Regions from separate parts of the Mumia sp. ZJ430 genome, predicted to be linked through region 2. Evidence: predicted binding sites of a transcription regulator. Region 2 holds the regulator's gene; each other region holds the start of a gene.
The links. The regulator HrcA, encoded in region 2, represses chaperone genes, less so after heat shock. The targets are predictions, from matches to a motif close to TTGGCACTCGNNNNNNNCGAGTGCCAA.
Positions count from the first base shown of each region.

Region 1: a site for HrcA is predicted at 5,594-5,620, ahead of groES (co-chaperone GroES). Genes of this name have one in related genera too.
Region 3: a site for HrcA is predicted at 4,368-4,394, ahead of groL (chaperonin GroEL). Genes of this name have one in related genera too.

Region 1 covers NZ_JAAHFK010000003.1:219,501-226,667, forward strand. Annotated here, with positions in the region: gene HCT63_RS13200 (GuaB3 family IMP dehydrogenase-related protein) at 1-145, opposite strand, end outside; gene guaB (IMP dehydrogenase) at 196-1,713, opposite strand; gene HCT63_RS13210 (hypothetical protein) at 1,819-2,628, opposite strand; gene HCT63_RS13215 (sigma-70 family RNA polymerase sigma factor) at 2,625-3,224, opposite strand; gene groL (chaperonin GroEL) at 3,421-5,022, opposite strand; gene groES (co-chaperone GroES) at 5,124-5,423, opposite strand; gene HCT63_RS13230 (class I SAM-dependent methyltransferase) at 5,646-6,851, shown strand; gene HCT63_RS13235 (peptide MFS transporter) at 6,826-7,167, opposite strand, start outside.
Region 2 covers NZ_JAAHFK010000004.1:287,010-294,176, forward strand. Annotated here, with positions in the region: gene HCT63_RS17575 (ABC transporter ATP-binding protein) at 1-681, shown strand, start outside; gene HCT63_RS17580 (ABC transporter permease subunit) at 678-1,724, shown strand; gene HCT63_RS17585 (DUF3097 domain-containing protein) at 1,807-2,673, opposite strand; gene hrcA (heat-inducible transcriptional repressor HrcA) at 2,808-3,827, shown strand; gene dnaJ (molecular chaperone DnaJ) at 3,844-4,992, shown strand; partial or broken gene HCT63_RS20565 (PhoH family protein) at 5,090-5,770, shown strand; partial or broken gene HCT63_RS20570 (LAGLIDADG family homing endonuclease) at 6,095-6,583, shown strand; partial or broken gene HCT63_RS20575 (PhoH family protein) at 6,773-7,153, shown strand; gene ybeY (rRNA maturation RNase YbeY) at 7,131-7,167, shown strand, end outside.
Region 3 covers NZ_JAAHFK010000001.1:916,264-923,430, forward strand. Annotated here, with positions in the region: gene HCT63_RS04420 (alpha/beta-hydrolase family protein) at 1-8, shown strand, start outside; SAM riboswitch class I at 81-222, shown strand; gene thrC (threonine synthase) at 328-1,530, shown strand; gene HCT63_RS04430 (MoaD/ThiS family protein) at 1,546-1,824, shown strand; gene HCT63_RS04435 (EamA family transporter) at 1,845-2,792, opposite strand; gene HCT63_RS04440 (LysR family transcriptional regulator) at 2,867-3,799, shown strand; gene HCT63_RS04445 (dihydrofolate reductase family protein) at 3,789-4,262, opposite strand; gene groL (chaperonin GroEL) at 4,521-6,152, shown strand; gene HCT63_RS04455 (hypothetical protein) at 6,243-7,167, opposite strand, start outside.

The DNA of each region.
Region 1 (7,167 bases), on a different contig from region 2:
CCGGGATCTCGAACCGGTACGCGTCGATCTGCCACGCCGTCGAGACCTCTTCGGGGTCACGGGTACGGCGGCTCGGCACAATCGCGATGTCGTCGAACGCGTACGCCCTGCGGCCGCGCTTGGCGGCGCCGATCTCGATGTCCATGACCGCAGTCTAGTGAGGCCACCCGCGGCCGTCCGACCCCGTACGGGCGGTCAGAAGCGTGCGTAGTTGGGCGCCTCGACCGTCATCTGGATGTCGTGCGGGTGGCTCTCCTTGAGACCGGCCGCCGTGATCCGGACGAACTGGCCGCGCTCCTGGAGCTCGGGGATGGTCCGCGAACCCACGTAGAACATCGACTGGTGGAGACCGCCGACGAGCTGGCGGACGACGGCACCGAGCATGCCGCGGTAGGCGACCTGCCCCTCGATGCCCTCGGGAACGAGCTGGTCGTCGCTGGTGACGTCGGCCTGGAAGTAGCGGTCCCGGGAGTAGGACTTCTTGCCGCGCGAGGACATCGCGCCGAGCGAGCCCATGCCGCGGTAGGACTTGTACTGCTTGCCGTTGACGAAGATCAGCTCACCGGGGCTCTCCTCGGTGCCGGCGAGCAACGAGCCGACCATCACCGTGTCGGCACCGGCGACGAGCGCCTTGGCGATGTCGCCGGAGTATTGAAGGCCGCCGTCGCCGATGAGCGGCACGCCCGCCGGCTTGGTCGCACGCGAGGCCTCGTAGATCGCGGTCACCTGCGGCACACCGACGCCCGCCACGACCCGCGTCGTGCAGATCGAGCCCGGGCCGACGCCGACCTTGACCGCGTCGACGCCCGCGTCGACCAGTGCCTTGGCGCCGGCGTACGTGGCGACGTTGCCGCCGATGATCTGGACGTGGGAGGTGGCCGGGTCGGCCTTGAGCCGTTGGATCATCTCGAGCAGCGCCCTGGCGTGCCCGTGGGCCGTGTCGACGACGAGCACGTCGACGCCCGCCTCGACGAGTGCGGTCGCGCGGTCCCAGGAGTCACCGAAGAAGCCGACGGCCGCACCGACGAGCAGACGCCCCTGAGCGTCCTTGCTCGCATGAGGGAACTGCTCGGACTTCACGAAGTCCTTGACCGTGATGAGGCCGCGCAGGTGGCCGGTCTCGTCGACGAGCGGGAGGCGCTCCTTCTTGTGGGCGCGCAGCAGCTCGGCGGCGTCCTCACGGTCGATATCGACCGGGCCGGTGATCAGCGGCATCGTCGTCATGACCTCGCCGACGGTCTTCTTGGACCACTCGGCGACCGGGACGAAGCGAAGGTCGCGGTTGGTAACGATGCCCAGGAGCTTGTCGTCGCCGTCGACCACCGGGAGCCCCGAGACGCGGTACTCGCCGCAGATCTCGTCGAGCTCCTCCAGTGTCGCCTTGGGGGTGATCGTGATCGGGTTGGAGATGACGCCGGTCTGGGTCCGCTTGACGAGATCGACCTGGTAGGCCTGGTCCTCGACGGACAGGTTGCGGTGGAGGATCCCGATGCCGCCCTCGCGGGCCATCGCGATCGCCATCCGCGCCTCGGTGACGGTGTCCATCGCCGCAGAGATCAGCGGGATGTTGAGCTCGATGCCACGAGTCAGCCGTGCACGGGTGTCCACCTCGCTGGGGATGACGTCGGTCTCCCCTGGCAGGAGGAGGACATCGTCGTACGTGAGACCCAGCGGTGCGAACTTCTCGGGTACACCTGCCGCGTTGAGATCCATGAGGCCCTTCCTTGCGCGCCGACGTCCCCATCCTAACGAGGACCTCCGTTCGCACTCCAACGCCGACTGCGTCTCAAGACTTCCCGCCACGTCGTGCGGCGCCGGTCACCCCCGAGTCTCGACCTCCGAGCCCCACAGGCCGGAGAGCCACCAGGGCCGGTCGCGATCGCTCGTGCGGTCGTCACGGTCGTCACGGTCGTCGTCGCCACGGCCCCGGTCATCGTCGTGGTCGTCGCGATCGCGGTCGGACTCTTCGCCGCGCGGCTCTCTCGGGTCGGGCGTCCAGGGAGGGGCCGGCGTGGGCGAGGCGGTCGGCGGCGTGCCCGGGGGCGCAGGAGGCCCGTCGGACGGACGCCTGTCCTGCGGCTCCTTCTCGTCGCGGTCGCCACCGTCTGCGCGCGACTCGTCGCTCGCGAGCTGCTCGCCGGAGACGGACCGGCTCGCGAGCGCGTCCGCGTCGGCACGCCCGGCGACCATCTCCGGCGACGTAGCCGCAGCGGTGGCCGGAGGCGTACGCGGAGCCCGCGCGTCACTGGCGTTCGGGTCGGCAAGCCCCTCGCCCAGACCTACGGCCCGTTCGACGACGAACTGCAGCGGCGCGACGGGGTTGCCGGCGACCGCCTGGCTGACCCCCATCGACAGCAGCACGGCAGCAGCCGTGCCCATCGTCGCGGCCCGACGCGTGTGGCGGGCCGCGACAGGGGCGACATGGCGACGGTGCGAGCGGCCGGCGCGCAGCGGGACGGGCGCCGGAAGAGCCTCCTTCGAGGTCGTCGGCGTCGCAGCCGCGTCGTCGAGCAGGACCGCTCGCCACGACGCCAGCGCCTCGAAGACGGGGTCGTCCGGGACATCGCCCGCGATCAGCGCGTCGAGCAGCTCGTCGTCGTGTGCGACGGGGTCATAAATGCCGCTCATGCACGCACCTCCCCTCGCGTGATCTCACGGGCCCGGTGCAGCGCACGCAGCCGCTGGAGCGCGCGGTGCTGAGCGATCCGGACAGCGCCGGGCGTCATACCCATGGTCATGCCGACATCGGCCGCGCTCAGGCCCATCGCGACGCGGAGGACCAGCACCTCGCGGAGACGCTCGGGCAGCGAGTCGAGGAGGTCGAGCACGTCCTTCGCTTCGAACCGGTCGAGGACCTCGCTCTCGGCCGACGCCGCGGTGTCGCCGAGGTCGGGGACGACCTCGACGAAGATGTGCCGCGACCGGTACGCGCTGCGCTGCGCGTCGGCAACCTTGCGGCTGCCGATCGCGTACACGAACGCCTCGAACGGGACACCGTGGTCCTCGAACGTCGGAAGTGCCTGGAAGACGGCGATGCAGATCTCCTGCGCGACGTCGTCGGCCAGCTGCCCTCCGTCGCGATAGCCCGACAGGCGGGCGCGACAGTAGCGGTGCGAGACCGTACGGACGTCTCGCATCAACGCATCCATGACGTCGCTGTCGCCGATCGCACGGTGCGCGAGATCGGTCAGGTCCGCCTCGCCGGCGAGGTGGCTGGGGAGCATCGGGGGTCGTCCTCCAGGTCGGGCAGGGGTGAGACGGGTCCGAGGGCCAGGACGGCGCCCGAGCTGCGCCAGGACATACCGTCCCACGTCCGCCCGCGACACGCCAGAACCGACGCGCCAGAACGACGGACGGCCCGCCCCGGGAGAGGGGCGGGCCGTCCAGTGACTCGTGCCGCAGCTGGCGGCGCGAACGACGTCAGTGCGAGTGAGCGCCTGTGCCGTGCTCGTCATCGGCGGGCTTCTCGACGACCAGGGTCTCGGTCGTCAGGAGCATCGCCGCGATCGACCCGGCATTGGCCAGCGCCGAGCGGGTGACCTTGACGGGGTCGAGGACGCCCTGGGCCACCAGGTCGCCGTACTCGCCGGTCGCCGCGTTGTAGCCCTGGCCGCTCTCGCGAACCTTGGCGACCACGACGTAGCCGTTCTCGCCGCCGTTCTCGGCGATCCAGCGCAGCGGCTCGACGGCCGACTTGCGGACGATCGACACGCCGACGGCCTCGTCGCCCGTCAGACCGAGGTCGCCCTCGAGGACCGACACGGCGGTGACGAGAGCCGAGCCGCCGCCGGCGACGATGCCCTCCTCGATCGCCGCACGGGTCGCGGAGACCGCGTCCTCGATGCGGTGCTTCTTCTCCTTGAGCTCGACCTCGGTCGCGGCACCCACCTGGATGACGCAGACGCCGCCGGCGAGCTTCGCGAGGCGCTCCTGGAGCTTCTCGCGATCCCAGTCGGAGTCGGTCGACTCGATCTCGGCCTTGATCTGGTTGACGCGCGCCGCGACCTCGTCGTCCTTGCCAGCGCCGTCGATGATCGTCGTGGCGTCCTTGGTGATGACGACGCGACGGGCGGTGCCGAGGTCCTCGAGCCCGATCTGGTCGAGCTTGAGGCCGAGGTCCGGGGTGACGACCTGCGCACCCGTGAGGACCGCGATGTCCTGCAGCATCGCCTTGCGGCGGTCACCGAAGGCCGGAGCCTTGACGGCAACCGAGGTGAACGTGCCGCGGATCTTGTTGACGACCAGGGTCGAGAGCGCCTCGCCGTCGACGTCCTCGGCGATGATCAGCAGCGCCTTGCCCGCCTGGACGACCTTCTCCAGCAGCGGCAGGAGGTCGGCGATGGCCGAGATCTTGCCCTGGTTGACGACGATGTAGGGCTCGTCAAGGACGGCCTCCATGCGCTCGGTGTCGGTCACCATGTAGGGCGAAAGGTAGCCCTTGTCGAACTGCATGCCCTCGGTGAACTCGAGGTCGGTGCCCATGGTGTTGGACTCCTCGACGGTGATGACACCGTCCTTGCCGACCTTGTCGAAGGCGTCCGCGATGAGCCCGCCGATGTGGGCGTCACGCGCGGAGATGTTGGCGACGTGCGCCATGTCCTGCTTGTCGTCGACGTCGCGGGCGAGCTCGAGGAGCTTCTCCGAGACGGCCTCGACGGCCTTGTCGATACCGCGCTTGAGCGCCATCGGGTTGGTGCCGGCGGCCACGGCGCGCAGGCCCTCGTGGACCATCGCCTGGGCGAGCACGGTCGCCGTGGTGGTGCCGTCGCCGGCGATGTCGTTGGTCTTGGTGGCGACTTCCTTGGCGAGCTGGGCGCCGAGGTTCTCGAAGGGGTCGTCGAGCTCGACCTCACGCGCGACGGTGACACCGTCGTTGGTGATCGTCGGCGCGCCCCACTTCGAGTCGAGCACGACGTAGCGGCCCTTCGGACCGAGCGTCACCTTGACGGTGTCGGCCAGGATGTCGACGCCACGCTCGAGCGACCGACGAGCATTCTCGTCGAACTCAAGAATCTTGGGCATAGGGATCCTTCTGGTGTGTGTCGGGCCCGGAGCCGGGCCCGTGTGCGGCGGACGAGCAGGCCCGCCCCAACAGCGCGAGGCCGCCGGGGCGAGCGAGGTCGTTACTTCTCGATGACCGCGAGGACGTCACGCGCCGACAGGATCAGGAACTCCTGGCCGTCGTACTTGACCTCGGTGCCGCCGTACTTGCTGAAGACGACGACGTCGTCGACCTTGACGTCGACGGGGATGCGCTCGTCGCCGTCCTCGTTGAAGCGGCCCGGACCGACAGCCAGGACCTTGCCCTCAGTGGGCTTCTCCTTGGCGGTGTCCGGGATGACCAGACCAGATGCGGTGGTCTGCTCCGCCTCGAGAATCTTGACGACGATACGGTCCTCGAGCGGCTTGATGGTGACCGACACTTGTCGACCTCCCCTTTCGGTGTGACCCCGTACGCGGTTGTTCACCCGTACGACATGACTGGGAATGTGGTCCTGCGCGGTGCTTGCACGCACGCCGTCGCGGGGATCGTGCGCCGCTGCACCGTTAGCACCCAGGATACGAGAGTGCTAACCCCCACCGTAGGACGGGGCTAGCACTCGGTCAAGCAGAGTGCCAATCAGTGCCGCTGCCAGACTGGGGCCATGGAGCTCGCGACGTTCGAACTGCTCCTCGGCGCGCAGGGGCAGCGGGTGCTCCACGAGGCGGCCGAGTCGTACGGGCGCGTCGACGACCTCACCCTCGGGACACGGCTGCGAGCAGCCGGGCATCCTCCCGAGCTGGTCGCCGCCGCGATCGGGCAGGTCGCGCTGCGCCGACGTGCCGCGTCCAAGCTCGGCGCGGAGGCGGCATCGATGTACTTCACGCCGGACGCCCTCGAGCAGGCCACCCGCGCCGCCGTCTCGGCCCACCGGGCAGACCGGCTGCAGACGCTCGGCCCGCGCACGCTGGTCGACCTCGGATGCGGCATCGGGGCCGACCTGGTCTCCTTCGCCCGGGCGGGACTGCACGTGCACGGCGTCGAGCTCGACCCGGTCCGCGCGGCGATGGCCCGCGAGAACCTCGCCGTGCTCGGCCTGCGCGGGACGATCGAGCTCGTGGATGCGACCACGGTCGACACCGCCTCGTACGACGTGGCCTTTGTCGACCCTGCGCGCCGCGACGGCCGAGGGCGGACGTTCGACCCGCAGGCGTTCACCCCGCCCTGGCCGTTCGTCGAGTCGCTGCTGGCCGGGCACGGTGTCGCTAAGGTGCTCCCGGGGATCGCGCACGACCTCGTCCCGGACGGTGTCGAGGCGGAGTGGGTCAGCGAGCGTGGCGACCTCGTGGAGGCCTGCCTGTGGGGGCGGGCGTTCGCCGGCGCCAGGCGGCGCGCGACCGTGCTGAACCCGACGCTGCTGGGCCCGCAAGGAACGGCCACGCTCACCGACGAGGACGCCCCCGAGGACACGCCCGCGGGCGAGCCCGGCGAGTGGTGGTACGAGCCGGACGACGCGGTGATCCGGGCCGGGCTCGTCACCGCGGTCGCCGCACTCACCGGCGGTTGGCTCGTCGACCCGCACATCGCGTACGTTTCCAGCGCGACCCTTGTCGTGACTCCGTACGCCCGCGCGTTCCGCGTCCTCGAGGAGCTGCCGTACCGCGAGAAGCAGCTGCGCGCCGCGTTGCGGGCACACGACGTCGGTACGCTGACCATCAAGAAGCGCGGCGTCTCCGTGGTCCCCGAGGTACTGGTGAAGCGCCTGAGGCTCACCGGATCGGTGACCGCGACCGTGATCCTCACCCGGGTCCAGGGCGAGGGTCGGGCCTTCCTCGTCGAGCCGGTCAGCGCACCCCGCGCATCTGCTTGAGCACCCACGGGCTGATCAGCGCCAGCGCCAGCCCGATGGCGATCGCGACCGCCCCGAGGATCCCGAAGTAGCGGCCCTCCTGCCCCGCGTCGAACAGGCGCGTGTACTGCTTCGCCAGCGTCCCCGACAACGCACTGCCGAGCGAGACCGAGAGGAAGAACAGCGCCACCATCTGCGTCTGGAACGCCTGCGGGGCGAGCTTGGTCGACGCCGACAGGCCGACCGGGGAGATGAGCAGCTCGGCGACGGTGAACACGAGCAGGATCACCACCATCGACGTCAGCGGCACCGAGCTCGGCGCGGCGTTCGCGAAGGG
Region 2 (7,167 bases):
GCCGACCATCTCGCGCGCGTCGGCTACGTGAGTCAGGACACTCCGACCTACCGGGGGATGAGTATCGCCGATCACCTTCGCCTCGGCGCGAAGCTCAACCCGCGATGGGACCACGGGCTGGTCCACGAGCGGATCGCCCGGCTCGGTCTCGACGCCCGGCGCCGTACCGGCACGCTGTCGGGCGGCCAGCGTGCCCAGATCGCGCTCACGTTGGCGATCGGCAAGCGACCGGAGCTGCTGATCTTGGACGAGCCGGTCGCCGCTCTCGACCCGCTGGCCCGTCGCGAGTTCATGCAGGACCTCATGGAGGCGGTCGCCGAGCACGACCTCACGGTCGTGCTCTCGTCGCACCTCGTCTCCGACCTCGAACGTGCCTGCGACTTCCTGGTGGTGCTCGTGGACTCGGAGGTCCGGGTCGCCGGCGACCTCGACGACCTGCTCGCCTCGCACCGCCGCATGACCGGGGCTCGGCGCCCATCCGACGCGGCGCCTGCCGGACATCACGTGGTGACGGCGAGCCACACCGAGCGGCAGAGCACGTTCGTGGTCCGCACAGACGGGCCGCTGATCGACCCGTCATGGGACGCGACCCCGTTGGGGCTCGAAGATCTCGTTCTCGCCTATCTGCGCAATGACGCCTCGTACAAGCGCCCGCGCCCGACCGTGGAGGTAGTCCGATGATCTGGCTGACCTGGCGCCAGATGCGCCCCCAGGCCGTGCCGACGGCGCTCGGCGTCGCCCTGCTGCTCGCCGCGCTCGCGGCCACCGGCCCGAGTCTGGGCGACGCGGCCGAGAGCAGCTCGTTCCTGGACGGAGTGACCTCCGACGGACTCAAGGTCACGCTCTACTACGCAGGCATCGCGGCGGCGTACGCGCTGCCAGCCGTGGTCGGCGCCTTCTGGGGTGCGCCGATGGTCGCGCGCGAGCTCGAGACGCGGACCCACCGGCTCGCGTGGAGCCAGTCGGTCACCCGTACGCGCTGGCTGGCCACGAAGCTCGGCCTCACCGCGCTAGTCACCGCTGCCGTCGCCGGTGTGCTCGCGTGGGGTGTGACCTGGTGGGCCGGTCCCATCGACCGCGCGGTCACCGCCGGAGATCGGACGGACGTGTTCGCCGTCGCCCGGATCGAGCCGGCGCTGTTCGGGGCGCGGGGGAGCGTACCGATCGGCTACGCGCTGCTGGCGCTCGCGATCGGTGTGCTCGCCGGCCTCGTGATCCGGCGGACCGTCCCGGCGATGGCGGTGACCCTCGTGCTGATCGTCGCCGCCCAGGTGCTGGTCCCCGCGGTGCTGCGTGCCCACCTGGCCGAACCTGAGACCACTGCGACCTCCATCACCGACGAGAACCTCGTCGGGCTGTTGGTCGGTGGGGCCGAGGGGCCTGGTGACGAGATCACCAGCGTGGAGGAGATCCAGGTCAGCACCGAAGGGACGGGTGAGTGGGAGCTCTCCAACGTCACGGTCGACGCCGACGGAACGACGCTGGCGACCCTGCCGAAGTGGGTCGTCGACTGCGGCGGGCCGCCGCCGGGTGAGAGCGCCAAGGCGGGCGCTCGGGAGGCGTGCTTCGAACGGCTCACGGCCGACGGCTACCAACAGCAGGTCACGTCGTACCCGTCCAGCGCCTTCTGGACGCTGCAGTGGCGCGAGACGGCGCTGCTCCTCGTGCTGGCGCTCGGCCTCGGTGGGTTGTGCTTCTGGCGGGTCCGAGGGGACGTGCCGTAGAGGTTTCGACAGGCTCAAGGTTTCGACAGGCTCAAGGTTTCGACAGGCTCAAGGTTTCGACAGGCTCAAGGTTTCGACAGGCTCAACCAGCGGTGGGTTGCGTGACGAAGTCGATGAGCTCCTCGACCCGACCGAGCAGCGCAGGCTCGAGGTCGGCGTAAGAGGAGACCGTACCGAGGATCCGCTTCCAGGCGTGCGCGATGTCGGCCTGGTTGCGGTGCGGCCAGCCCAGCGCCTGGCAGATGCCGTGCTTCCACGACATCGTCCGCGGGATCATCGGCCACTTCGCCAGCCCGAGGCGGTCCGGCTTCACGGACTGCCAGATGTCGACGTAGGGGTGGCCGACGACCAGCACGTGCTCCTTGTACGGGCCGCGCAGCACCGAGGCGGCGATCCGTGACTCCTTCGACCCGGGGACGAGGTGGTCCACGAGCACGCCGAGGCGGCGCCCGTGCCCCGGCTTGAACTGCGCGACCACCGACGGGAGGTCGTCGACGCCTTCGAGGTACTCGACGGCGACACCCTCGATCCGCAGGTCGTCCCCCCACACCTTCTCGACGAGCTCGGCGTCGTGTCGCCCCTCGACATAGATCCGGCTTGCCCGGGCGATCCGGGCCTTCGCGTCGTGGACGGCGACGGACCCCGAGGCGGTGTGGGTGGGGCGGGCGGGGGCGGCGGCACGGACGGGCGCCTTGAGGATCACGGGCTTGCCCTCCAGCAGGAAGCCCGGGCCGAGAGGGAACGTACGGCGCTTGCCGCGGCGGTCCTCGAGCTCGACCGTGCCGAGGTCGCGGTCGGTACGGGTGACCGCGCCGCAGAAGTCGGTCTGGACCTCCTCGAGCACCATCCCGACCTCCGCCTCCCGCTCGGTGGAGCGTCCGCGCTTGGGGACGCGCCAGTCGCCGGAGAGGACGTCGGAGCCGTAGCGGTCGTGAGTCACGAGGAGCACGGTAGTCGAGGCGGCGGGTCCACCAGGGCGGCACACGCCGCCGGGGCGCCACGCGCGGCTGGCCTTGCTGGCTAGACTGGCACTCACGGCACACGAGTGCCAGACGTGCGAGAAGGGACGAGGCGGTGGAGGTCGTGCTCGACGAACGCAAGCTCGCGGTCCTGCGCGCCATCGTCGAGGACTACGTGGCGACGCGGGAGCCTGTGGGCTCCAAGACGCTGGTCGACCGGCATCAGCTCGGGGTCTCGCCGGCGACCGTCCGCAACGACATGGCGGTGCTCGAGGAGCAGGGCTTCATCGCCCAGCCCCACACCAGCGCAGGTCGCATCCCGACCGACAAGGGCTATCGGCTCTTCGTGGACCGGCTCGCCTCCGTACGACGCCTGAGCATCCCTGAGCGGCGGGCGATCGAGTCCTTCCTCGACGGGGCCGTCGACGTGGACGACGTGGTGCAGCGCAGCGTGAGGCTCCTGTCGCAGCTCACCCACCAGGTCGCTCTCGTGCAGTACCCGACGCTCACCCGCTCCACGGTGCGTCATGTCGAGCTCGTCCCGATGGACCGCGGCCGCATCCTCCTCGTGCTGATCACGAGCTCGGGCCGCGTCGACCAGCGCATCATCGAGCTGCCCGAGGAGCCCGGCGAGCATCTGCTCGGCGAGCTGCGCGGCAAGCTCATCGCGGCCGCCGTCGGCCAGCGGCTGCCCGACGCGTCAGCGACCGTCGCCGACCTCATCACGGCCTTCCGACCCGAGGAGCGGCCGATCGTGACCGCTGTCGTCGCGACGATGACGCGCGCCTTCTCCGACGAGCGCTCCGACGAGCGGGTCGCGGTCGGCGGTGCCGCCAACCTCGCGCGCTTCGGGGCCGACTTCGACACCTCGATCAAGCCGGTGCTCGAGGCGCTCGAGGAGCACGTGGTGCTGCTCAAGCTCCTCGGCGAGGCCACCTCTCCGAGCATGCTCACCGTACGGATCGGCGCCGAGGTGCCGTACGAGGAGCTGTCGGCGACCTCGGTCGTCGCGACGGCGTACGGCAGCACCGACGAGCCGCTGGCCACCCTCGGCGTCGTCGGACCCACCCGCATGGACTATCCGGGCACGATGGCGGCCGTGCGTGCCGTCGCCCGGTACGTCGGCCAGACCCTCAGCGATTGAGAACAGACAAGGACGCATGAGCCAGGACTACTACGGGACCCTCGGTGTGAATCGCGATGCGACACCCGAGGAGATCAAGAAGGCATACCGCAAGCTCGCACGCAGCCTGCACCCCGACGTCAACCCCGACCCGGAGGCACAGGAGCGGTTCAAGACGGTCACCGTCGCGTACGAGGTGCTGTCCGACCCCGAGAAGCGTGCCTTCTACGACCGCGGCGGCGACCCGCTCGGCAGCGCGGGTGGCGGCGGCGGCTTCGGCGCGGGGTTCTCGTTCAGCGACATCATGGACGCGTTCTTCGGCCAGCAGACCCAGCGCGGTCCGCGCGGCCGGACGCGTCGCGGCAACGACGCGCTGATCCGCATCGCGGTGCCGTTGGCCGACGCCGCCTTCGGCACCACCCGCGAGCTCAAGGTCGACACGGCCGTCGTGTGCGGCACGTGCCACGGCAACGGTTCGGCCGACGGCGCGGATCCGGTCACCTGCCAGACCTGTCAGGGCCACGGAGAGGTGCAGCACGTGCAGCGCTCCTTCCTCGGCGACATCCGTACGGCGCGCCCGTGCCCGACCTGCGGGGGCTTCGGCTCGGTCATCGTCAACCCGTGCGAGGAGTGCTCCGGCGACGGCCGGGTGCGCGCGCGCCGCACGCTCACCATCAAGGTGCCCCCGGGCGTCGACTCCGGGACGCGCATCCAGCTCACCGGCGAGGGCGAGGTCGGCCCGGGCGGTGGGCCCGCCGCCGACCTGTACGTCGAGATCGAGGTCGAGCCGCACCAGGTGTTCACCCGCTCCGACGACGACCTCTACTGCGACGTACGGGTGCCGATGACCGCGGCGGCGCTCGGCACGCAGATCGACCTGCCGACGCTCGAGGCTGACGCCGACGTCGAGGGCGCGGAGCCCACGATCGGCTTCGACATCGCGGCGGGCACCCAGTCCGGCGAAACGGTGACGATCCGGGGCCGCGGGGTTCCGCACCTACGCGGTGTCGGGCGTGGCGACCTCAAGGTCCGCATGGTCGTCGAGACGCCCACCAAGCTCGATGAGGCACAGCGAGACCTCCTCACGAAGCTAGCCGTCGAGCGTGGCGAGGAGCGGGTCGAGGCGGAGTTCGCTGCACCCCATCGCGGCAGTGTCTTCGGCCGGATCCGGGACGCGTTCCGCTGAGGCCAGGAGGATTCGTGGTCGCACGGGGGCCGGTGGCCCGCATACCATGGTCGAGTCCCGACCGAGCGAAGGAGAACTGCCCCCGACGGGGGTGCCGATGAGTACGCCTGAACCCTTGCAGCACACCGTCACGATCCCGGCGAGCATCCCGATGGTGGCGCTGCTCGGCCCCGCCGACGAGTTCCTCCGCCTGATCGAGTCCAGCTTCGACGCCGACGTCCACGTCCGTGGCAACCAGGTCTCCATCCGCGCAACGGCGGCCGAGTCCGCGCTGGTCGAGCGGTTGCTCGATGAGCTGGTGACGATGATCCGGACCGGTCAGGGCCTGACGACCGAGACGATCGAGCGCAGCATCGCGATCCTGCGGACCGAGACTGAGGAGCGTCCCGCCGACGTCCTCAGCCTCAACATCCTGTCCAATCGCGGCCGGACGATCCGTCCCAAGACGCTCAACCAGAAGCGGTATGTCGACGCGATCGACAAGCAGACGATCGTCTTCGGCATCGGGCCCGCCGGCACCGGCAAGACGTACCTCGCGATGGCCAAGGCCGTGCAGGCGCTCCAGTCCAAGGACGTCACGCGGATCATCCTCACGCGCCCTGCGGTGGAGGCCGGCGAGAACCTCGGCTTCTTGCCGGGCACGCTCAGCGAGAAGATCGATCCCTACCTGCGCCCGCTGTACGACGCGCTGCACGACATGCTCGACCCCGAGACAATCCCCAAGCTGCTCGCGGCCGGGACGATCGAGGTCGCGCCGCTGGCCTACATGCGTGGAAGGGCTCAGCCGGTTGACCGCGCTGTGCTGACGCCGACGGGCTGGCAGCGAATCGGCAAGCTGCAGGTCGGCGATCTCGTTATCGGACGGGACGGTCGACCGACGCCCGTTCTCGGTGTCTACCCGCAGGGTGAGCGTGACGTCTATCGCGTCACCGCCCAGGACGGGGCGTCGACGCTGGCGTGCGGCGAGCATCTGTGGACCGTCCGCACGGCGTCGGACCGTCGGCGAGGGCGCAGCCGCACGCTCCAGACACGCGAGATGATCGGCAAGGAGCGGGCGCTGCACGCTCGCCGATACGAGATTCCGATGGTCGACCCGGTCGAGATGGAGCCGAAGGACATCCCGATCGACCCGTACGCACTGGGGCTGCTGCTCGGCGACGGCTGCCTCACGACCAAGACGACCCCGACGTTCACGACCGCCGATCCAGAGCTGGCCGACGCGCTCGAGGGACTGCTTCCCGCGATCCAGGTCGCCCGCCGTGGCTCCGACTACGACTACGTGCTCCGACACACCGAAGGTGGACGCGGCGGCCTTCGCATCGCGAACCCCGTCACCGTGGCCGTCAGGGATCTCGCGCTCGTGCACAAGACCTCACCCGCCACGTTCGTGCCTGTCGCGTACCTCTACAACTCGCGTGAGGTCCGGCTCGGTGTCCTGCAGGGCCTGCTCGACAGCGACGGCGGGACGGTCACACAGGACGGCCGGACCTGCCGGATCCAGTACACGACGACGTCGCCACGGCTTCGCGACGACGTGACCTTCCTCGTACGTTCGCTCGGCGGAGTCGTATACGTGCATACGCGTCAGGCGAACGGTCGCAAGCCCGGGCTCGCGAGGGGACGTGAGGTTGCCTATCGGCACGACGCCTACACGCTCGACATCCGGCTTCCGGAGGGTGTCACGCCGTTCCGCCTCGCGCGCAAGGCAGACGCGTACGCGGCAACCGGTGGTGGTCGGCCGATGCGGTTCATCGACTCGATCGAGCCCGCCGGTCGTGCGGAGACCGTGTGCATCGCGGTCGGTGCTCAGGACTCGCTCTACGTGACGGACGATTTCTTGGTTACGCACAACACGTTGAACGATGCGTTCATCATCCTCGACGAGGCCCAGAACACCTCGCCCGAGCAGATGAAGATGTTCCTCACCCGGCTCGGCTTCGGCTCCAAGATGGTCGTCACCGGTGACATCACCCAGATCGACCTGCCGGGTGGCACGCGCAGCGGCTTGCGGGTGGTGCGCGAGATCCTTGACGGCGTCCGGGACATCTCCTTCCAGATGCTGACCTCCGCGGACGTGGTCCGCCACAAGCTGGTCGGTCGCATCGTGGCCGCCTACGACGAGTATGAGGACGAAGGTCATGAACGTCGACGTACTCGATGAGTCCAGCTGGCGCG
Region 3 (7,167 bases), on a different contig from region 2:
TGCGCTGAGGGGAGGACCAGGCGCTGTCCACATGGTGGAATGAGTAGACGGTATGTGAGACGGACACGTAGGCTGAACGCAGCTCATCACGAGGGGCGGAGGGACACGGCCCGACGAAGCCCCGGCAACCAGCTGACGTGAACTCGCGATCCCGCGGGGCCGCCGCCAGGCATGGTGCCAAGTCCGTCCTGTGGCGAAAGTCGCGTGCAGGGAAGATGACGAGGAGGCCTCGTGAGCGCGAGCACGCTGCAAAACCCTGACCGTACGACCGGCCCTTCGACGGGCTCAGGACAGCCTCGCGAGGGCGCCTTCGGCAACGCGACCGGCCTGGTGTGCCGCGCGTGCGGCGCCCACCAGGAGCTCGGTCCCCACTACGCCTGTCTCGAGTGTTTCGGCCCGCTCGAGGTGGCGTACGACTTCCCGGCGATCACCCGCGAGCAGATCGAGGCGGGGCCCAAGAGCATCTGGCGCTACCAGCCGCTGCTGCCGGTGCCGGCCGACATCGCCGCGATCCCCAACACCGATCCCGGCTTCACCCGCCTCGTGAAGGCCGACAACCTGGCCCGCGAGCTCGGCATCAAGACGCTGTGGATCAAGGACGACTCGGGCAACCCGACGCACTCCTTCAAGGACCGCGTCGTCGCCGTCGCACTGTCAGCGGCTCGCGAGCTCGGCCTGAAGGTCCTCGCGTGCCCCTCGACGGGCAACCTCGCCAACGCCGTCGCCGCGGCCGCCGCCCGCGCCGGCATCAAGAGCGTCGTCTTCATCCCGGAGAACCTCGAGCGGCCCAAGATCCTCACGACCGCGGTGTACGGCGGCACGCTGGTCGCCGTCCGCGGCAACTACGACGACGTCAACAAGCTCGCCAGCGAGATCGCCGGCGAGGAGGACGGGTGGGCGTTCGTCAACGTCAACGTCCGGCCCTACTACGCCGAGGGCTCCAAGACGCTGGCGTACGAGACCGCCGAGCAGCTCGGGTGGCGCATCCCGGAGCAGGTCGTCATCCCGGTCGCGTCCGGCTCGCAGCTCACCAAGGTCGACAAGGGTTTCACCGAGCTCGGCAAGCTCGGTCTCGTCGACGCGACGCCCTACAAGATCTTCGGCGCCCAGGCCACCGGCTGCTCGCCCGTCGCACAGGCGTTCCGCGAGGGCCACGACGTCGTCCGCCCGGTCAAGCCGGACACGATCGCCAAGTCGCTCGCGATCGGCAACCCCGCCGACGGTCCGTACGTGCTCGACACCTGCCGCCGTACGGGCGGTGCGGTCGAGGACGTCTCCGACGACGAGGTGCGCGACGGCATCCAGCTCCTCGCCCGTACGGAGGGCATCTTCGCGGAGACCGCCGGCGGCGTCACGATCGCGACGCTCAAGAAGCTCCTCGCGAGCGGGCAGCTCGACCCGGAGGCGGAGACGGTCGTCTTCAACACCGGCGACGGGCTCAAGACCCTCGATGCCATCGCGGACCGGGTCGGCCCGGCCGCGACCATCGACCCGACCTACACGGCGTTCACCGCCGCCAACCTCGTCTGATCCGAGAGGACACCCATGAGCGTCTCCGTCCGCATCCCGACGATCCTGCGCACCTACACCAAGGGTGACTCCGAGGTGAACGTCGACGGCGAGACCGTCGCCGCCGTCATCGACTCGCTCGAGGCCTCCTTCCCGGGGATCAAGGCGCGCGTGGTCGACGAGACCGGCGCGATCCGGCGGTTCGTGAACGTGTACGTCGGCACCGAGGACGTGCGCTTCGCCGAGGGCCTCGAGACCTCGGTCCCGGCCGGCCAGCAGGTCTCGATCATCCCGGCGGTCGCCGGCGGCTGCTGACCCCAGACCCTCGAGGACGGTCAGGCCGTGGTCTTCGAGATCTCGGACGGCCCCAAGGGTCGCGAGGCGCGCGAAGTCGTCCCGGCTTGATCGCTTGTCGTCGTCTTGCGCCGGGTCGACCCGAGAAGGACACCGGCGATGACGACCGCCCCCGAGGCCAGCTCGAACGGGTGGAGGCGTTCCCCGAGGACGACGGCGCTCGTGCTCATGCCGACCACCGGGACGAGCATCGAGAACGGCGCGACCGTGCTCGACGGATAGCGGGTCATCAGCATCGTCCACAGCCCCGAGCCGACGACCGTGCCGATCACGATCGTGTAGGCGATACCGAGGACTGCTGGGAGCGCCTCGGCGGTGAACGCGGTCGTGATCGAGGTGCCGACGCGCCCGGGGCCCTCGACGAGCAGTGCCAGGGCGAGCATCGGGATCGGCGGGACGACCGACATCCAGAGGGTTAGGTGCAACGGGTTCGACGGACGGGCCTGCCGGTTCGCGAGGTTGCCGAAGGCCCATCCGAGGGCGCCGAGCAGGGTCAGTACGACGGGGAGGAGCGCCGCCGTCTGCGACCGGTGCCACGCGACTCCGGCGAGCCCGGCGATCGCGAGGAGGATCCCGAGGACCTGACGGCCGCTCAGGCGCTCGCGGAGCAGGACGCCGGCGAGGACGACGGTGAACGGGGCGGACGCCTGGAGGACCAGCGAGGCGAGCCCGGCAGGCATGCCGGCGTTCATCCCGGCGTAGAGGAAGACGAACTGCGCGATCCCGAACCCTGCCCCGTACCCGATCAGCCAGCGCAGCTCCACGTCCGGCCGCGGGACGAGCAGGATCGTCGGGATCGCCATCAGGCCGAACCGCAGCGCTACGCAGAACATCGGCGGGAAGTGCTCGAGCGAGGCGTGGATGGCGAGGAAGTTCAGCCCCCAGGTGACCGCGACGAGCACGGCGAGGGAACGGTCACGGGAGGTCACGCGTCCCAGCGTGCGGGCCTTCTTGGATGTAGCACAAGCGACTATTTCTCTTGTCACCTTGTAGCGTTGCTTCAATGAATGGAGACGGACTCGACGTCGACAAGCTCGCGGTTCTGCGCGAGCTCGCCGAGCGCGGGAGCATCACGGCGGTCGCCGCCGCGACGTACCGGACGCCGTCGGCGATCTCCCAGGCCCTCAAGGCGCTCGAGCGCGAGCTGGGGGCGGTGCTCGTCGAGCGCGACGGCCGCGGCGTACGGCTCACCGAGGCGGGCCACCTCCTGGCGGAGGGAGCCGTCGAGATCGCGCAGGTGGTGGCACGGACCCGGGCACGGTTCGAGGAGTTCCGTGGTGACGTGCGCGGCGAGGTCGCCGTGGCGGCGTTCCCGAGCGGCGCCGAGATGCTGCTCGCGCCGCTCGTCCCTCGTCTGGCCGCCCACGCGCCTGGCGTCACCGTACGGCTCAGCGACCTCGACCTCGCCGAGCACGACCTCGCGGCGGCGACCGCCGACCACGACGTCGTCATCGGCCACTCCGTCGTGGCGGTGCCCGACGCCCGTACGACGGGCCTGCACGTCACGCCGCTCCTGCGTGAGCCGCTCGACGTCGCCGTCGCGGAGGGCCACCGGCTCGCGACGCAGGAGCGGGTGCGCCCCGAGGACCTCGCCGGCGAGCCGTGGATCGGCGTGCCGGAGGGGCACCCGTTCGACCTGCTCCTCCCGATGCTCGCCGTCGACGGACAGGCGCCCCAGGTCGTCCAGCGGTTCCTCGACAACCACGTCGTCGCGGCGTTCGTCGCGTCGGGGCAGGGGATCGCGCTCCTCCCGCGCCTGTGGGCGACGGCGGCACAGCCGCGGGACGTCCGGCTGCTCGGGCTCGACGGTGTGCGAGCGGGCAGGCACGTCTTCGCGCTGGCGCGACCCGACCGTGCCGAGCGTGCAGCGGTCCGAACCGTGCTGAGTGACCTCGAGGTGGTGGCCGGCGAGCTCGCCGCGCGCGTCAGCCGATGACGCGCGCCCAGAGGTTCTGGATCTCGCCGGACGTCGAGCGGCTGATCCAGTCCAGCCTCACCGGGAGACCTTCGGGGGCGTCGAGGACCGGGGTGCCGGCGCCGACGAACCGGGGCACGACGTGCAGCATCACCTCGTCCAGCAGGCCCGCCTCCAGAAGACGCCTCGCGGTGACCGCACCGAGCACGACCACGTACTTGTCGCCGGCCGCCTCCGCCGCGACCGCGTAGGCGTCCTCGACCGTGCCGGTGACGAAGACGATCCCTTCGGCGGGAGGCTCGTCCGGGTCGTGGGTGTGCACGACGATCGGCCCCTCCCACGCACCGCCGTACGGGCGGGCCGTGAGCGCGTCGACGAGGGCGTTGTCGCCCATCGCGGGCTCGACGAGGAAGCCGATCTCCTCGTCGGGGCCCGTGATGAAGCCGTCGAGCGAGGCCGTGGAGTGGTAGAGCGAGGTCGCCATGGGCAGGTCCTTCGGTCGGGATCGGAGGGGGGACCGGCCGTCCCCGGGGAACTCATCGCGTGCCCCAGTCTTTGCACTCGCTGGGCCCGAGTGCTAGAAAGGGCGTTAGCACTCGTCTCGTACGAGTGCCAACGTACGAACGGGACAGGTCGATGAGGTTCGAAGGTCACGGCGAGAAGGGATCGCCGCGGACGCGGGCCGTCCGTCGCGGGCATCGCCCTGAACCATCCACCTCTACGCGGAGGAATCGCGGGAGATATGCCTAAGACCATTGCATTCAACGAGGAAGCCCGCCGCGGCCTCGAGCGAGGGATGAACGTCCTCGCCGACGCGGTGAAGGTGACCCTCGGCCCCAAGGGCCGCAACGTCGTCCTCGAGAAGAAGTGGGGCGCTCCGACCATCACCAACGATGGTGTGAGCATCGCCAAGGAGATCGAGCTCGAGGATCCCTACGAGAAGATCGGCGCCGAGCTCGTCAAGGAGGTCGCCAAGAAGACTGACGACGTCGCGGGCGACGGCACCACCACCGCCACAGTGCTCGCTCAGGCGCTCGTGCGCGAGGGCCTGCGCAACGTCGCGGCCGGCGCCAACCCGATCGCGCTCAAGCGTGGCATCGAGAAGGCCGTCGAGGCCGTCTCCGCCCAGCTGCTCTCGATGGCCAAGGACATCGAGACCAAGGAGCAGATCGCTTCGACGGCCGCGATCTCCGCTGCTGACCCCATCGTCGGCGAGATCATCGCCGAGGCGATGGACAAGGTCGGCAAGGAAGGCGTCATCACCGTCGAGGAGAGCAACACCTTCGGGCTCGAGCTCGAGCTCACCGAGGGCATGCGCTTCGACAAGGGCTACATCTCGCAGTACTTCTACACCGATCCTGAGCGCATGGAGGCGGTGCTGGACGACCCATACATCCTCATCGCGAACTCCAAGATCACTTCGGTCAAGGATCTCGTCCCCGTCCTCGAGAAGGTCATGCAGTCGGGCAAGCCCCTGCTGATCATCGCCGAGGACATCGAGGGCGAGGCGCTGGCCACCCTGATCGTCAACAAGGTCAAGGGCACCTTCAAGTCCGTCGCCGTCAAGGCTCCGGGCTTCGGTGACCGCCGCAAGGCCATGCTGACCGACATCGCGATCCTCACCGGTGGCGAGGTCATCAGCGAGGAGGTCGGTCTCAAGCTCGAGAACGCCGACATCTCGCTGCTCGGCACCGCGCGCAAGGTCGTCGTCACCAAGGACGAGACCACCATCGTCGACGGTGGCGGCTCGGAGGACCAGATCACCGGACGGGTCAACCAGATCCGTGCCGAGATCGAGAACTCCGACTCCGACTACGACCGCGAGAAGCTGCAGGAGCGCCTGGCGAAGCTCGCCGGCGGTGTTGCGGTCATCAAGGTCGGCGCGGCCACCGAGGTCGAGCTCAAGGAGCGCAAGCACCGCATCGAGGATGCCGTGCGCAACGCGAAGGCGGCCGTCGAGGAGGGCATCGTCGCCGGTGGCGGCGTGGCACTCGTCCAGGCCACCGCTGCGGCGTTCGAGAAGCTCGAGCTCGAGGGTGACGAGGCGACCGGCGCGGCCATCGTCAAGTCGGCCTCGACCGCTCCGCTCAAGCAGATCGCCGTGAACGCCGGCCTCGAGGGCGGCGTCGTGGCGGAGAAGGTTCAGGGGCTTCCCCTGGGTCACGGCCTCAACGCCGCGACCGGCGAGTACGTCGACCTCATCGCTGCAGGCATCCTCGACCCGGCCAAGGTGACCCGCTCGGCGCTGCAGAACGCAGCCTCGATCGCGGCGCTCTTCCTCACCACCGAGGCCGTCGTCGCCGACAAGCCCGAGAAGAACGCTCCGGCCATGCCGGGCGGCGACATGGGCGACATGGGCGGCATGGGCTTCTGATCTCAGAACCCACCGTCTGAGCTCGGCTCAGCACCACGCGGCGCCCCGTCGGTCCTCGGACCGGCGGGGCGCTGTCGCGTCACGTGGTCCTCAGAAGGTGCCCTCTCCGGGGAAGGACGCCTGGCGGATCTCGGTTGCCTGCACGTGGCACGGCAACGACTCCTCGCCCTCCTCGGGGACCTCGCAGTCGTACAAGGTCCAGCCCTTCCGCCCCTCTAGCTTCGTGAGCACCATCGGACTCCCGTCGGTGTCGAAGGAGACTTGGGGAATGTCGCGCCGATCCTCCTCGATCCGAAGCTCGGTGCGCTGCTTCGTCGCGACGTCCTCCACGACGACGGGATCGCCGGGGCGACCGTCCTGGTGCACCGAGTTCCCGGCGATCAGCCTCAGCCGCCCGTCAGGGGAGAGGTACTGCTGCTCGCCGTCGTGCTCGCCCTCCAGGCGTACGACCGCCCAACCGTCGAGACCGCCACCTGGTCCACCTCGGCCGAGCTCGCCCGGCCCGTAGGTCAGGATCGTTCGGCCGGCGACACCCGAGACCATCAGGTCGCCGGTCACCTCGGGTTCGAAGAACCCGGCGTCGGTCATCGTGTTCCAGATCCGGTACTCGGTGCCGGCGTCCGACCGCATCGCGATCACCACGATCCCGGTCGCGACACCGTGGATGACCCCGTCGCTCGCAGGTGTGTCGGTGTCGGACTTCTGGAGCGGGATACGTCGCCGCTGCTCCTTGCCGTCGACGAGGTCGTACACGTGGACGGTCGTACGACCGTCGGCTCGGCTCGTCCAGGCGACCGTCGACGACGCCACGTCCGCGGCCAGGCTCGGGGACCAGTCGGGATCGTCGCTGACCAGGTCGCCGATCGGCGTCTCCTCTCCCTCTGGCGTCATCAGGTACGGCCGGCGGTCGTCGCCCAGATAGACGACTCCCTCGGGGGTGGCCACTGCCATGCCTTTGGGGCCGCCGTGGGTGCGCGTGTGCAGGGTGCCGTCCATCGCCACCTGCGTCGCTGCG